One region of the Pseudomonas sp. DCB_BI genome, then DNA from elsewhere that is predicted to be linked to it. Evidence: riboswitches for the same ligand, from Rfam matches in the RefSeq annotation. Region 1 holds a riboswitch; each other region holds the start of a gene.
What was found. Region 1 has a riboswitch for cobalamin ahead of OO258_RS07310 (CbtB domain-containing protein). Riboswitches for the same ligand answer to the same signal wherever they lie in the genome.

Region 1 (4,155 bases):
CACATGAAAGCGTTCGCGTTCGAGCATCATGCGCAAAGACAGCCGGACGATGGGGTGGTCGTCGACGATCAGCACGGTTGTCATGAAGAAAACTCCTGTCGGGATGTGGTCCGTTTCCTGGAACACTCAGGAATACGTCTGCAAGTAGGATTATCGGAAGCGCTGCACGATACGACCATTCCCGAGGTTTGGTAATGCCGAGTATAGAAGTGTTGAAAGTACCTGCGGCTGTTGTTGAAAAGTCCTACAAAAAACGGGAAACATCACCCTGTAGAAGCGGTGATGTCGTTTTCTTGAGGCCGATCACGCGCAGGCTGAGTGTGCTTTGTTGATGCGCTGGGTGGAGGCAGGGTTGTTGGCCAATGCCTGCCCGACCCGCGTTGGGCGCGCGACCAGTTGGCCGCTGCAGTTCGGGCAGCGGCCCTGGAAACGGGTTTCGGCACAGGTACGGCAGAACGTGCATTCGAAGGAGCAGATCAGCACGTCAGGGCTGTCGCCCGGCAGGTCGGTATCGCAACATTCACAGTTGGGGCGTAATTCCAGCATGGGCATGGCTCCTGTACGCGGGCGGGAACCCGGAGTCTGCTATGCCCGCGGTCTGGCTGGCAATGCTCAGTCACCTGGGCGATACAGGTGGGCGTGCCCGGCGCGGTACAAGGCGGATTCGGCGAACGGCGTATCGCCCAGTACATGGCCCACCAGGATCAGCGCCGTGCGGCGAAAGTCTTTGGCTGCTACACGCTCGGCAATATCGCCCAGCGTGCCGCGTACCCAGTCCTGGTCTGGCCAGGTGGCCCGGTGTACCACTGCGACCGGGCAGTGCGCGCCGTAGTGCGGCAACAGCTCGTCGACGATGCGCGCGAGGTGCTTGACCCCCAGGTGAATCGCCAGGGTACTGCCATGGCGCGCCAGGTCGTGCAGCTGTTCGCCGGGCGGCATGGGGGAGCTGTCGCCATAGCGGGTGAGAATCACCGTTTGCGCGACCTGCGGCAGGGTCAGTTCGCAGCCGAGCAGGGCGGCGCTGGCTGCTGTGGCAGTGACCCCGGGGATGATCTGGTAATCGATGCCCAGTGCCTGCAGGTGGCGGATCTGCTCGCCGATGGCGCCGTACAGGCTGGGGTCGCCACTGTGTACCCGGGCCACATCCTGGCCGCGCTCATGGGCGTCGTGCATGGCCGCAATGATCTGCTCCAGGTGCAGTTCGGCGCTATTGATCACGGTGTCGGCCTGATGCCCTTCGAGTACGGCGGCAGGCACCAGCGAGCCGGCGTAGATGATCACCGGGCATTGGCGAATCAGCCGTTGGCCCTTGACCGTGATCAGTTCCGGGTCGCCGGGACCGGCGCCGATGAAGTAGACGGTCATGGAAAGTCCTTGCAGTGAAGAGGGTAATGAAGCGTTCAGCAGGCCAGGGCGAGGGTCGCCTGGCCCAGTACCTGGCGGGGCAGCAGCAGGCTGGCGGTGCCCAGTCGTTGGCTGGCCAGGGCCAGTGCCGCGCTCTCGGCCACACCCCAGCAGCCAGTGTGGGCATGGGCCGTGGCTGAACGGTGGCTGAGCAATGGCGCGTAAGCTTGCAGTTGCGTGCCATGGTACAGCACCAAAGGCACGCCGAGGCGTTCGGCCAGCAGCTGCAAGCCAGGTTCGTCGGCCTTCAGGCTGATGCTGGCGATGCCGCGCAGGTCGGCCAACGCCAGGCCCTGGTGATCCAGCGCCTGGCGCAGCAGGTGGTGCAGGGTATCCGCCGGGCAACCCCGGCGACAGCCGATGCCTGCGTAGAAGGTCTGCATCAGGCCTGGCTGGAGCGGCGGAACAGCCACGCGCTGAGCAGGCCCAGGGCCACCCAGAAGGCGGCATTGGTCAGCCAGGAGGCCAGCTTGAACTGGGTTTCCAGCGCTTCGGGGGCCAGGCTTTCGTGCACCTCGGGTTGTGGTGCACCGATGACGTGGGGAATGACCAGCAATACGGCACCCAGCGCCTTCAGCAGCCAGTGATGGGCGAACACCAGCAACGCCAAGCCCAGGGCTGTAGCACTGGCGGTGCCGATCCACCAGGCCTGACGTTGCCCCAGGTCGGCAGCCGCAGTACCTGGCAGTTCCGGCGGCAAGCCCAAGGTCGGGGCCAGGCAGAACACGGCGAATCCGGCCAGGCCCCACCAGGCGCCAGTGCCGATGCGCCTTGGCTCGCGCAGGCTGTACAGGGCGGCGAGGATCAAGGCGAAGCCGACCGCGACTACCAGATTGCCGCCGGTGGTGGACAGTACGCGCTGCCAGCCGTCTTCCGGCGACCAGGCTTCGGCGCTGTGTTCATGGGCAGGTGCTTCGCTGCCATGTTCGTGGTGGGCGGCCGGGGCCGAGGACTCGTAGGTTTCCGCCTGGAGAATAAGCGGGGCGACCCAGAAACTTTGCAACAGCGTCAGCAACAAGGCCGCAAGCAGCCCGCTGAAGCCCGCGGTACGGGCAATGCGCGTGATCATCGGGCGTACTCAGTCAGTGGCAGGGGAAGGCGGCGCTGTGGCGGGTGTCGTGGGCGGCGTTGTGCACGGCCTCGATGTGCGAGAAACCGGCGAAATACACCAGGCACAGGCCCAGCAGGCTGGCGCCGACAGCGATGACTACGCGCTGGCTGAGGGTAACGGGGGTGGCAAGGCTGTGTGGCTTGGCGCTGGTGACGGGCATGACGCGGTCCTCTGCTTTTTTGTGGGCAATGGGCAAGCGCGGCAGCCCCGGGCACGCTCGCCCAGGGGAATGCAACAGCGCCCGCCCACCGCGGGGTGTTCATGAACGCCAGGCCGGTCTCCGGGCTTGCGAGGAAGAGCTGGGCTCCTTGAAAACGTCACCTTCCCATGCCGCATTACAAGGCACAGTGGTACAGACGTTTCACTCGCTTACCGTTGCGGGGGCAGCACCGGCATTGTCCGGCCCTGTTGGAGGGCCTGCGACGCACCGGTTTCCCGTTTCACCCCAAAGGGGCACCTGAACGCGAGGCATAAGGAGAGCATGGGGCGGGCGTGGCGTCAATTGCCAGATCCTGCAGGCGCGGCCTTGTGCTGCGAAAGGGTGGATCGAGCCGAAGCGCTTTCAGGCAGGGTTTTATACCCTCGCCAATCAACCCCGGGCGAACGCGGCCAGTTTTTCCCCCTCCAACCGGTAGCGGACCCACTCATCCTGCGCCTCGGCCCCGAGCTTCTGATAGAAGCCGATCGCCGGCTCGTTCCAGTCCAGCACGCTCCACTCCAGCCGCCCACAGTTGTTAGCCACCGCCTCGCGGGCAATGTGCTGCAGCAATTGCCGGCCAGCACCGTCACCGCGCTGCTCGGGCGTGATGTACAAGTCTTCCAGGTAGATGCCATTGCGTCCGAGCCAGGTCGAGTAGCTATAGAAATACACGGCATAGCCGATTGCCCGGCCATCGCGTTCGCACATCAGGCTGTGCACTGTGCTGCCCTCGTCGAACAGGCTGTGCTCGATGTCAGCCAGGGTGGCGACCACCTCGTGGCGGGCACGTTCGTACTCGGCCAGTTCGGTGATGAAGGCCAGAATCTGTTCGGCATCGGTACGGATGGCAGGGCGAATGGTCAGGGTCATGAGGACGGCTTCCTTGATTCACGATAACGATACAGTGATGTGTATCTGCATAATTTAATTGAACTGTATCGGTCGCAGGGGGGGCGACTCCGTTAGTGTGACAGCACCTATAACGAAAGTGGAATGCCCCGCCATGCTTGCCTCTGCCGACCTGCTGACCGCCTTCGTGCTGTTCGCGTTCGTGTCTTCGATCACTCCAGGTCCCAACAACACCATGTTGCTGGCTTCGGGCGTGAACTTCGGCGTGCGCCGTTCGATCCCCCATGCCTTGGGCATCAGCTGCGGCTTCATGGTGATGGTCCTGGCCGTGGGCCTGGGCCTGGGCGAGGTTTTCAAGGCTTGGCCAGCGCTTTATACGGTGCTGCGTTACACCGGCGCAGCGTACCTGCTGTACCTCGCGTGGAAAATCGCTACGTCAGGGCCGGTCGGCACGGCCTCGTCCAGCGCCCGCAAGCCACTGGGCTTCTGGGGCGCGGCGGCATTCCAGTGGGTCAACCCAAAGGCATGGGTAATGGCGGTCGGGGCGATCACCACCTACACCCCCGCGCAAGGCTATGTCACCAACGTGATC
Region 2 (4,155 bases), on a different contig from region 1:
TTCGCCCAGCTGCAGGTGGTTCTCGGCGAACAGGGCGAAGGTGTGGGTGGTGGACAGGGTTTGCGGGCGCAGTGGCGAGGCGCTGTGGAACCAGCCAGGCTGCGGCTGCCACGGGTCCATGTAGTCGCCGCCGATGTCGTTGTAGGGGGCGTTGCTGTCGACGTTGAAGCGTACCTTGTTGTACTCGGCACCGAGCAGGGTCTTGCTGGCCAGGCCCAACAGCGAGTGGTCGAAGGTGAACGTCTGGCGGTCGCCGAACTGCTCCTGGTTGTGCTTGATTTCCAGGTAGCTGCCGCGCTGCAGCTGCTGGCGATCGGCGTCCCAATCGTAGTTCTCGGCGTTGCGCCAGTGGCGTCGGCTGTTGATGTAGTACAGCTGGTTGCTGGCGCTGACATGGTCGTTCAGTGTCCAGTCGGTGGTCAGCCGGGTCCATTCGTCGTGGTACCGCTGCACATCGTTCTGCACGTTGTAGTTTTTCTTGCGCAGGCTGCTGCGGTAGTGGCCGTCGATCAGCGGGGTGCCGTAATAGTTGGCAGGCTGCGCTTCGCCGCGGTCATGGGCAAGGGTGAAGCTGAGGTCGTCACTGGCATCGAAACGCAGTGCCGCGCTCAGGGCCAGGCTGCGTGAGGTGGTGCGGTCGACCCAGCCGTTGCCGGCCTGCTGGTTCAGGGTCAGGCGGTAGCTCAAGCGCTCGCTGAAGCTGCCACCGCTGTCCAGGCCAAGCTGCTGGCGGTCCCACGAGCCGTAGCCCAGGCGCAGGTGGTTTCGCACCTCGCCGGCGAACGGCTTTTTCGGGATCACGTCGACCACCGCGCCTGTAGCGCCTTCGCCATGCAGCACCGAGGCCGGGCCGCGGATCACCTCGATGCGCTCGACCATCCATGGATCGACCGGGAAGGTCTGGGTGCCAGCGCCGGTATACAGGCGTGCGCCGTCGAACAGCGTCATCACCGAGCTGTGCCCGGCAAAGCCACGGGCGGACAGGCCGGTGCCACCGTCGCCCGGCGAGCCAATGAAGGTGATGCCTGGCGAACGGGTCACCGCATCCTGCACGGTGAAGTTGTTGCGTTGCTGGATCTGTTCGGCGCTGATGCTGCTGGTGCTGGCGGGTGTTTCCAGCGCACTGAGGCCTAGACGCGAGCCGGCCTGGGTGGGTGTGCTCAGGTCGAGGGTGCGGTTGTCGAGGGTGTCGGTGATGGCCGTGGAGGGCAGGGCCAAGGGCTGCGGCCCGCGGTCATCAGCCAGGGCCGGCAGGGTGACGGCCAGGCAGGCCGCCAAAGGGTGAAGCTTGAACATACGGGACATGTCGTTCCACTGCTGCAGGAATGAATGGATCCCGGTGGAAAACACGCAAAGGCGAACCGTGCAGGCAGGCGCGCGCACGGATACCGGCCTGCGCCCGCCCACCGCGGGTTGCCAAGTGAAGCTCCAGGCCGGTCTCCGGGCTTGCGAGGGGCGTGAAACCTTCACCTTCCCATGCCAAGGCACAGTGGTATCTCGAAGGGTTCGCTCGCTTACCGTTGCGGGGGCAGCGCCGGACTTGTCGTGGTTAACACGACGCACCGGCTTCCCGTTTCACCCTGCGCGCGGCGGCGCAGGACACCTGAAACTGGGGCGCATATCACCACTGAAATGCTGGGCGTCAAATGTTGGCGTGTAGTGATTTCGCATGAATACATGGCAGCGGCACGGTCAACCTGAAGGGCCGCACCAACCCGCATGCCGAGGTGACCTTGCTGATGAAACCCGCGAACGGGCCGGACGTGCACGCGAGGGTCAGCGCCCGCGCCTGCGCGACACCCGCGCCTCGATATTTTTGCGCCCGATCAGCAGCGGCGGCTTCTCCACCACCGGCTCATCGGCCAGCCACTTGTACATCACCAGGCAATCCACCAGCCCCAGGCGGGCATGGCGGTAGGCCTTGGGCAAGCGGCCGACGGTTTCGAAACCCAGCTTGTGCCACAGCGCCACCGCCACTTCATTGGTCGCCACTACCGAGTTGAACTGCAACGCCAGGAAACCCTCCTGGCGCGCCAGTTTCTGCGAGTGCTCGCACATCAGCCGGGCCACGCCGCGGCCGCGTGCCTGCTCGCAGACCATGTAGCCGCAATTGCCCACGTGTGCGCCGGGCCCGGCGGCATTGGCCTTGAGGTAGTACGACCCCAACAGTTGGCCATCTTCTTCGGCCAGCAGCGTGTGCAAGGGCAACTCTAGCCATAGCGAGCGGGCCTGTTCAAAGCCTAGGGCCGGGTCGAAAGCATAGGTTTCACGGCCCTGGACAATGGCCTGGAAGGTGGGCCAGAAGCGTTCGAAGTCTTCGGCCGTCATGGGGCGGATGTGGATCATGCGGGTTCCTGCGCGGGCTAAGCCGCCCAGTCTGCGGGGCGCGGCGCCGTCGCGCAAGGGCGGCGGCGCCGTTCGGGCTCAGCCGTTGGCCTTGCCCACTGCATCCATGGCCCGTGCCGAATAGACCAGCGCGGCTCCGGCGTTCATCGCCACGGCCACGCCGAGGGCCTCGGCAATTTCCTCACGGCTGGCACCGTGCTTGACCGCCTGTTGCGAATGCACGGCGATGCAGCCATCGCAGCGGGTGGTAACGGCCACGGCCAGGGAGATCAGCTCGCGGGTCTTCGCGTCCAGATGGTTGGTTTTGGCCCCGGCACCGCTGGCGGTCATGTAGCCGGCTACGGTGTCGGGTGACAGTTGCTTGAGATCGCCGATGCCGGCCATCAACTGCTTACGGTAGGCGTCCCAGTCCATCATGCTCATCGTCTTCACCTTGGGGTGGTTGCGAGTGGAGCTTTCAGGCTAGTCGAAGAGTGGCAGGTGTGAGGCTTGTACTTTGGGCGGAGCGCATGGCAATTGCGCCCATCCATCAGATGTAGATGAACACCAGTACCAACGCAGCAACCACGGCCCACTTCTCCAGGTAGTAGCGCATGCGGTTGCGTTTCTTCAGCGCCTTGCCGCGTTCGCGGATCTTGTAGATGCGGGTGAACAGGCGGTTGATCCCGCCGGTCTTGTCGCCAGCCGTGTTGGGCGCGGCGGCAGCGGCCATGACGTTGCGGCTGAACCAGCGGTTGAACGCGGTTGCCCAGCGGTACTTGAGCGGGCGCTCGACGTCGCAGAACAGGATGATGCGGTTGTGCTCGGTATTGTTGGCCGCGTAGTGGATATAGGTTTCGTCGAAGATCACACCTTCGCCATCACGCCACGAATATTTCTCGCCATCCACGTTGATGTAGCAACCGTCATCGTTCGGCGTGTCCAGGCCCAGGTGGTAGCGGTACGAACCCGCATACGGGTCACGGTGGCGCACCAGCTTGGCGCCCGGTGGCAGGGTGGCGAACATGGCTGCCTTGACCGTGCCGATGCCTTGCAGCAGTTCGGTGGTGCGTGGGCACAGGGCCATTGCCGACGGGTGGCTTTCGCCGTACCACTTCAGGTAAAAGCGCTTCCAGCCAGTCTTGAAGAACGAGTTGAAGCCAACGTCATCATAATTGTCGGACTTCTTGATTTCCCCAACCTGCAGCAACTGGCGGCCTTCCTCGCGAATTTCCTGCCAGTGGTCCTGCAGCGGTTTCAGTTCTGGGAAGGCCTCGACCGGCAGGTAAGGCTTGGCCGGGAGCCTGGAGAACAGGTACAGGAAGCTGTTGACCGGTGCCAGGAAACTGGAATGGTCGCCCAGCTGGCGAGTCAGCTTGTGGCGAACACGACCGCGCAGGTGAACATAGGCGATCGAGAGGATGAAGATGAGTACGAGTGCAATTTTCATGGACGTTTACTTGTCGAAAAATAGCCATGCGCCATGGCATAAGCCCGCCAGCATAAACAATCATGGGGGTAGTTTGTACTGATTGTTACGAAACGACGGGGCGACATTGGTGTAATGCCCGACAGTCGTGCGCAATCGTTTCATGTTCAGGAGTTTGTATGGTTCAGGATATCCGTCCCAGTGGCAGCCCCTTCAAGCGACTGTTCTTCGCCTTGCCGGTAAGCGATACCCAGCGCCGTGCCCTGGCCCAGTGGCGACGGGAGCTGAACCTGCGCAGTGGCAAGCCGGTGCCGGCCGCCAACTTCCATGTCACGCTGCTGTTCCTTGGTGATGTGGATGCCGCTCAGGTGCCAGCCATTTGCGCGGCAGTTGACCAGTTG
Region 3 (4,155 bases), on a different contig from region 1:
TCAGCGACCCTCCATGACAAGCGCCAGCGCCACCCCCACCCTGCTAACCCAGCGCCTGCAGAGCATCGATGCCCTGCGCGGGCTGGTGATCCTGTTCATGCTCCTGGACCACGTCCGCGAGACCTTCTTCCTGCACCGCCAGGTCAGCGACCCGATGGCCATCGACACCACCGAGCCGTCGCTGTTCGTCAGCCGCACCCTGGCCCACCTGTGTGCGCCAGTGTTCGTGCTGCTGACCGGCCTGTCGGCCTGGTTGTACGGCGAAAAACACCAAAGCCGCAGCGATGTCTCGGCGTTCCTGTTCAAGCGCGGGCTGTTCCTGGTGGTGCTGGAATTCACGCTGGTCAACTTCGCCTGGACCTTCCAGCTGCCACCCAGCGTGATCTACCTGCAGGTCATCTGGGCCATCGGCGTCAGCATGATCGCCCTGTCACTGCTGGTGTGGCTGCCACGCGCGGCGCTGCTGGTACTGGCGGCGGTGATCATCGCTGGCCATAACCTGCTCGACAGCCTGCACTTTGGCGTGCAATCGGCCCTGCACGTGCCGTGGGCGATCCTGCATGACCGCGGTTGGCTGGAGTATTCCGAACACCTGCGCCTGCGCACGTCCTACCCGGTGCTGCCGTGGATCGGCGTCATCGCCCTCGGCTACGGCCTGGGCCCCTGGTTTGCCCGTGGCAGCCAGGCAGATCAACGCCAGCACCGCTTGCTGCTGGCCGGGCTGCTCGCGCTGCTGGGCTTTGTCGCGCTGCGCATGTTCAACGGTTATGGTGAAGCGCCGTGGAGCGGCTACCCCACGTTGACGCAAACCCTGATGAGCTTCTTCAACATCACCAAATACCCGCCCTCGCTGCTGTTCCTGGCCCTCACCCTGAGCTGCGGCCTGCTGTTGCTGCGCGCCTTCGAACGCGCCGGCCAGGCACGCTGGATCAGCGTCCTGGCGGTGTTCGGTGCAGCACCCATGTTCTTCTATCTGCTGCACCTGTATGTACTGAAATTGCTGTACCTGGCCAGCGTGGCACTGTTCGGCCTCAACCATGGCGACTATTTCGGCTTCGACGGCATTGCGGCGGTGTGGCTGGGCGCCCTGCTGTTGGCGGTTTCGCTGTACCTGCCGGTGCGCTGGTTCGCCCGGCTGAAGCAGCGCCGCCGTGATATCGGCTGGCTGAAGTACTTCTGAAAAGCATTTTCACCCGGCGCCGCGATGGTCTACCATGCGGGCCGCCGGTTTCCACCACGGAATTAATAGGGAATCCCAGGCCCGCCAATACGGGCCAAACGGAACTGCCCCCGCAACTGTAGGTGCCGAGCCTGCTCCATCAATGCCACTGAGTCGCTGACTCGGGAAGGCCGGGGCCAGGTGAAGACGCACCAGTCAGGAGACCTGCCGGCCTACATTCACCAACCGGCGGGGTGTCCGGGATTGGCCATCAGTGTTGCCCCTGCGGCCAGCGGGGGCTCGGCGATGCCTGTCCGTGCGTTCATTCCGTGAACTGTCCGATAGGAGATCGCCCAGCATGCTGCCCCGTTTCGCCACCCTGCTCGCCGGCCTCGGCCTCGGCCTCACCGGCCTGGCCCAGGCCGCTGCCACCCACTACCCGCTGACGGTCGACAACTGCGGCAAACCGCAGACCTTCGCCCACGCGCCGCAGCGTGCGGTCACCATCGGCCAGGCTGGCACCGAAATGCTTTACGCACTGGGCCTGGGCGACAAGCTGGCTGGTACCTCATTGTGGTTCAACAACGTGCTGCCCGAGTATCAGGCCGTGAACGCCAAGGTACCGCGCCTGGCTGATAACGACCCCAGCTTCGAGGCCGTGGTGGGCAAGCGCCCGCAACTGGTAGCGGTGCAGTTCGAATGGATGGTCGGCGCCCAGGGCGTAGTCGGTACCCGCGAGCAGTTCGACGAGCTGAAGATCCCCACCTACCTGCTGCCATCGGACTGCGAAGGCAAAGACAACCTGGTGGGCGCCGATGGCACTCGCCTGCAGGCGTTCCAGGTCGACAGCATCTACAAGAGCGTCAGCCAACTGGCGGAAATCTTCGACGTACAGGCCCGCGGCACGGCGCTGAACGCTGAGCTCAAAGGCCGTCTGGACAGCGCCAGGGCGCAACTGGCCGGCAAGGACCTGTCGACGACCTCGGCGCTGTTCTGGTTCTCCAGCGCCGACCTGGACATCGACCCCTACGTGGCCGGCCGCCAGGGTGTGGCGGACTTCATGCTGCGCACCCTCGGTGTGCGCAACGTTATCGAATCCAACGAGGAATGGCCCACCGTAGGCTGGGAAACCCTGGCCAAGGCCAACCCCACCTGGTTGATCATCGCCCGCATGGACCGCCGCCGCTTCCCGGCCGACGATTACCAGAAAAAGCTGGAATTCCTGCGCAGCGACCCGGTAACCCGCAACATGGATGCGGTAAAGCACGACCGCATCATCATCCTCGACGCCGATGCCATGCAGGCCGGCATCCGCCTGTTCCGTGGGGTGCAGACGTTGTCGGCAGCCTTTGCCAGCGGTAAAGCCAGCCAGTGATCAGTCGACTGTTACCCTGCACTGCCGTTGCCCTGGCAGCCCTGTTGGCGGCCCTGCTGGCCGGGACTGCCATTGGCGAAACCAACCTGTCCCCCAGCGTGGTCGGCCAGGTGCTGGCCAACCACCTGTGGCAGGCCGGTTACCCGGTCGATCCGATCGATGCCGGCATCGTCTGGAACTACCGGCTGACCCGTACGCTGGTCGCGGCGGCCTGCGGTGCCGGCCTGGCCACCTGCGGCGTGATTCTCCAGGCCCTGTTGCGCAACCCACTGGCCGAGCCTTACCTGCTGGGCCTGTCTGCCGGTGCTTCGACCGGTGCAGTACTGGTCGGCCTGCTAGGCCTGGGTAGCCTTGCCTTGAGCATGTCTGCCGGGGCCTTCATTGGTGCCCTGGCGGCTTTCGCCCTGGTGCTGGTGCTGGCCCGCGCGGCCGGCCCGAGCAGCAACAATGCCCCAGTGATTCTGGCCGGTATCGCCGGCTCGCAACTGTTCAACGCCCTGACCGCATTCCTGATTACCAAGTCAGCCACCGCCGAGCAGGCGCGTGGCATCCTGTTCTGGCTGCTGGGCAACCTCAGCGGCGTGCGCTGGCCTTCGGTGTATCTGGCCGTGCCGGTAGCGCTGTTCGGCTTGCTGGTGTGCCTGTGGCATCGCCGCGCGCTGGATGCGTTCACCTTCGGCGCCGATTCGGCAGCCTCGCTAGGCATCCCGGTGCGGCGTACCCAGTTGCTGCTGATCAGCTGTGCTGCGCTGGTGACGGCGGTGATGGTATCTATCGTCGGCGCCATCGGATTTGTCGGGTTGGTAATCCCCCATGCCCTGCGCCTGCTGCTCGGCCCCGGGCACAGCCGACTGCTGCCCGCCAGTGCATTGGGCGGCGCGTTGTTCCTGATCGCCGCCGATATCCTTTCGCGCACGCTAATCACGGGCCAGGTGATTCCGGTGGGCGTGGTGACTGCGCTGATCGGTGCACCGGTCTTCGCCCTGATCCTGGTCAGCCGCAGGGGGCGCCCATGACGGTGATGTGTGCGGCTACGCTATCGCCACTCAGCTGCCAGGGCCTGGGCTTGCAGCTGGCCGGCAATAGTGTGCTCAGCGATATCGACCTGGGTGTCGTTGCCGGGGAAACCCTAGGCATCGTGGGCCCCAACGGTTCGGGCAAGTCCTCGCTGCTGAAGTTGCTGGCTGGCCTGCGCAAGCCTGCCAGCGGCAGCGTGCAACTCATGGGTGAACCACTGGCACACATGCCTCGCCGACGGGTCGCCCAGGCGTTGGCACTGGTCGAACAGCAGGCCGATACCCTCGATGCGATCAACGTGTTCGATGCGGTTGCCTTGGGCCGCACGCCGTGGCTTTCAGCCCTGGCACCGTTCTCCCGGGACGACCGCGCCATCGTCGAGCAAGCCTTGGCCGACCTTGATGCCCTGCACCTGCGCACCCGCTTGTGGGGTTCGCTGTCCGGCGGCGAGCGCCAGCGCGTGCACATCGCCCGCGCCCTGGCGCAGAGGCCGCAGGTCCTGTTGCTGGACGAGCCCACCAACCACCTGGATATCCAGCACCAGTTGAGCCTGCTGCAACAAGTGCAGGCACTGCCAGTCACCACCCTGGTGGCCCTGCACGAC

Region 2: it holds a riboswitch for cobalamin, as region 1 does, so the genes downstream of both, OO258_RS10420 (TonB-dependent receptor) here and OO258_RS07310 (CbtB domain-containing protein) in region 1, are expected to answer to the same signal.
Region 3: it holds a riboswitch for cobalamin, as region 1 does, so the genes downstream of both, OO258_RS10430 (ABC transporter substrate-binding protein) here and OO258_RS07310 (CbtB domain-containing protein) in region 1, are expected to answer to the same signal.

Annotation. Positions count from the first base shown of each region.
Region 1 covers NZ_JAPFCG010000005.1:96,596-100,750, forward strand. Annotated here, with positions in the region: gene OO258_RS07285 (response regulator transcription factor) at 1-84, opposite strand, end outside; gene OO258_RS07290 (DUF1272 domain-containing protein) at 304-546, opposite strand; gene cobM (precorrin-4 C(11)-methyltransferase) at 613-1,365, opposite strand; gene OO258_RS07300 (cobalamin biosynthesis protein) at 1,401-1,787, opposite strand; gene OO258_RS07305 (CbtA family protein) at 1,787-2,473, opposite strand; gene OO258_RS07310 (CbtB domain-containing protein) at 2,487-2,675, opposite strand; cobalamin riboswitch at 2,769-2,991, opposite strand; gene OO258_RS07315 (GNAT family N-acetyltransferase) at 3,105-3,584, opposite strand; gene OO258_RS07320 (LysE family translocator) at 3,718-4,155, shown strand, end outside.
Region 2 covers NZ_JAPFCG010000008.1:5,639-9,793, reverse strand. Annotated here, with positions in the region: gene OO258_RS10420 (TonB-dependent receptor) at 1-1,305, opposite strand, end outside; cobalamin riboswitch at 1,414-1,622, opposite strand; gene OO258_RS10415 (GNAT family N-acetyltransferase) at 1,777-2,346, opposite strand; gene OO258_RS10410 (carboxymuconolactone decarboxylase family protein) at 2,425-2,769, opposite strand; gene lpxO (lipid A hydroxylase LpxO) at 2,876-3,775, opposite strand; gene thpR (RNA 2',3'-cyclic phosphodiesterase) at 3,934-4,155, shown strand, end outside.
Region 3 covers NZ_JAPFCG010000008.1:10,745-14,899, forward strand. Annotated here, with positions in the region: gene OO258_RS10425 (DUF1624 domain-containing protein) at 14-1,180, shown strand; cobalamin riboswitch at 1,209-1,407, shown strand; gene OO258_RS10430 (ABC transporter substrate-binding protein) at 1,518-2,534, shown strand; gene OO258_RS10435 (FecCD family ABC transporter permease) at 2,534-3,550, shown strand; gene OO258_RS10440 (ABC transporter ATP-binding protein) at 3,547-4,155, shown strand, end outside.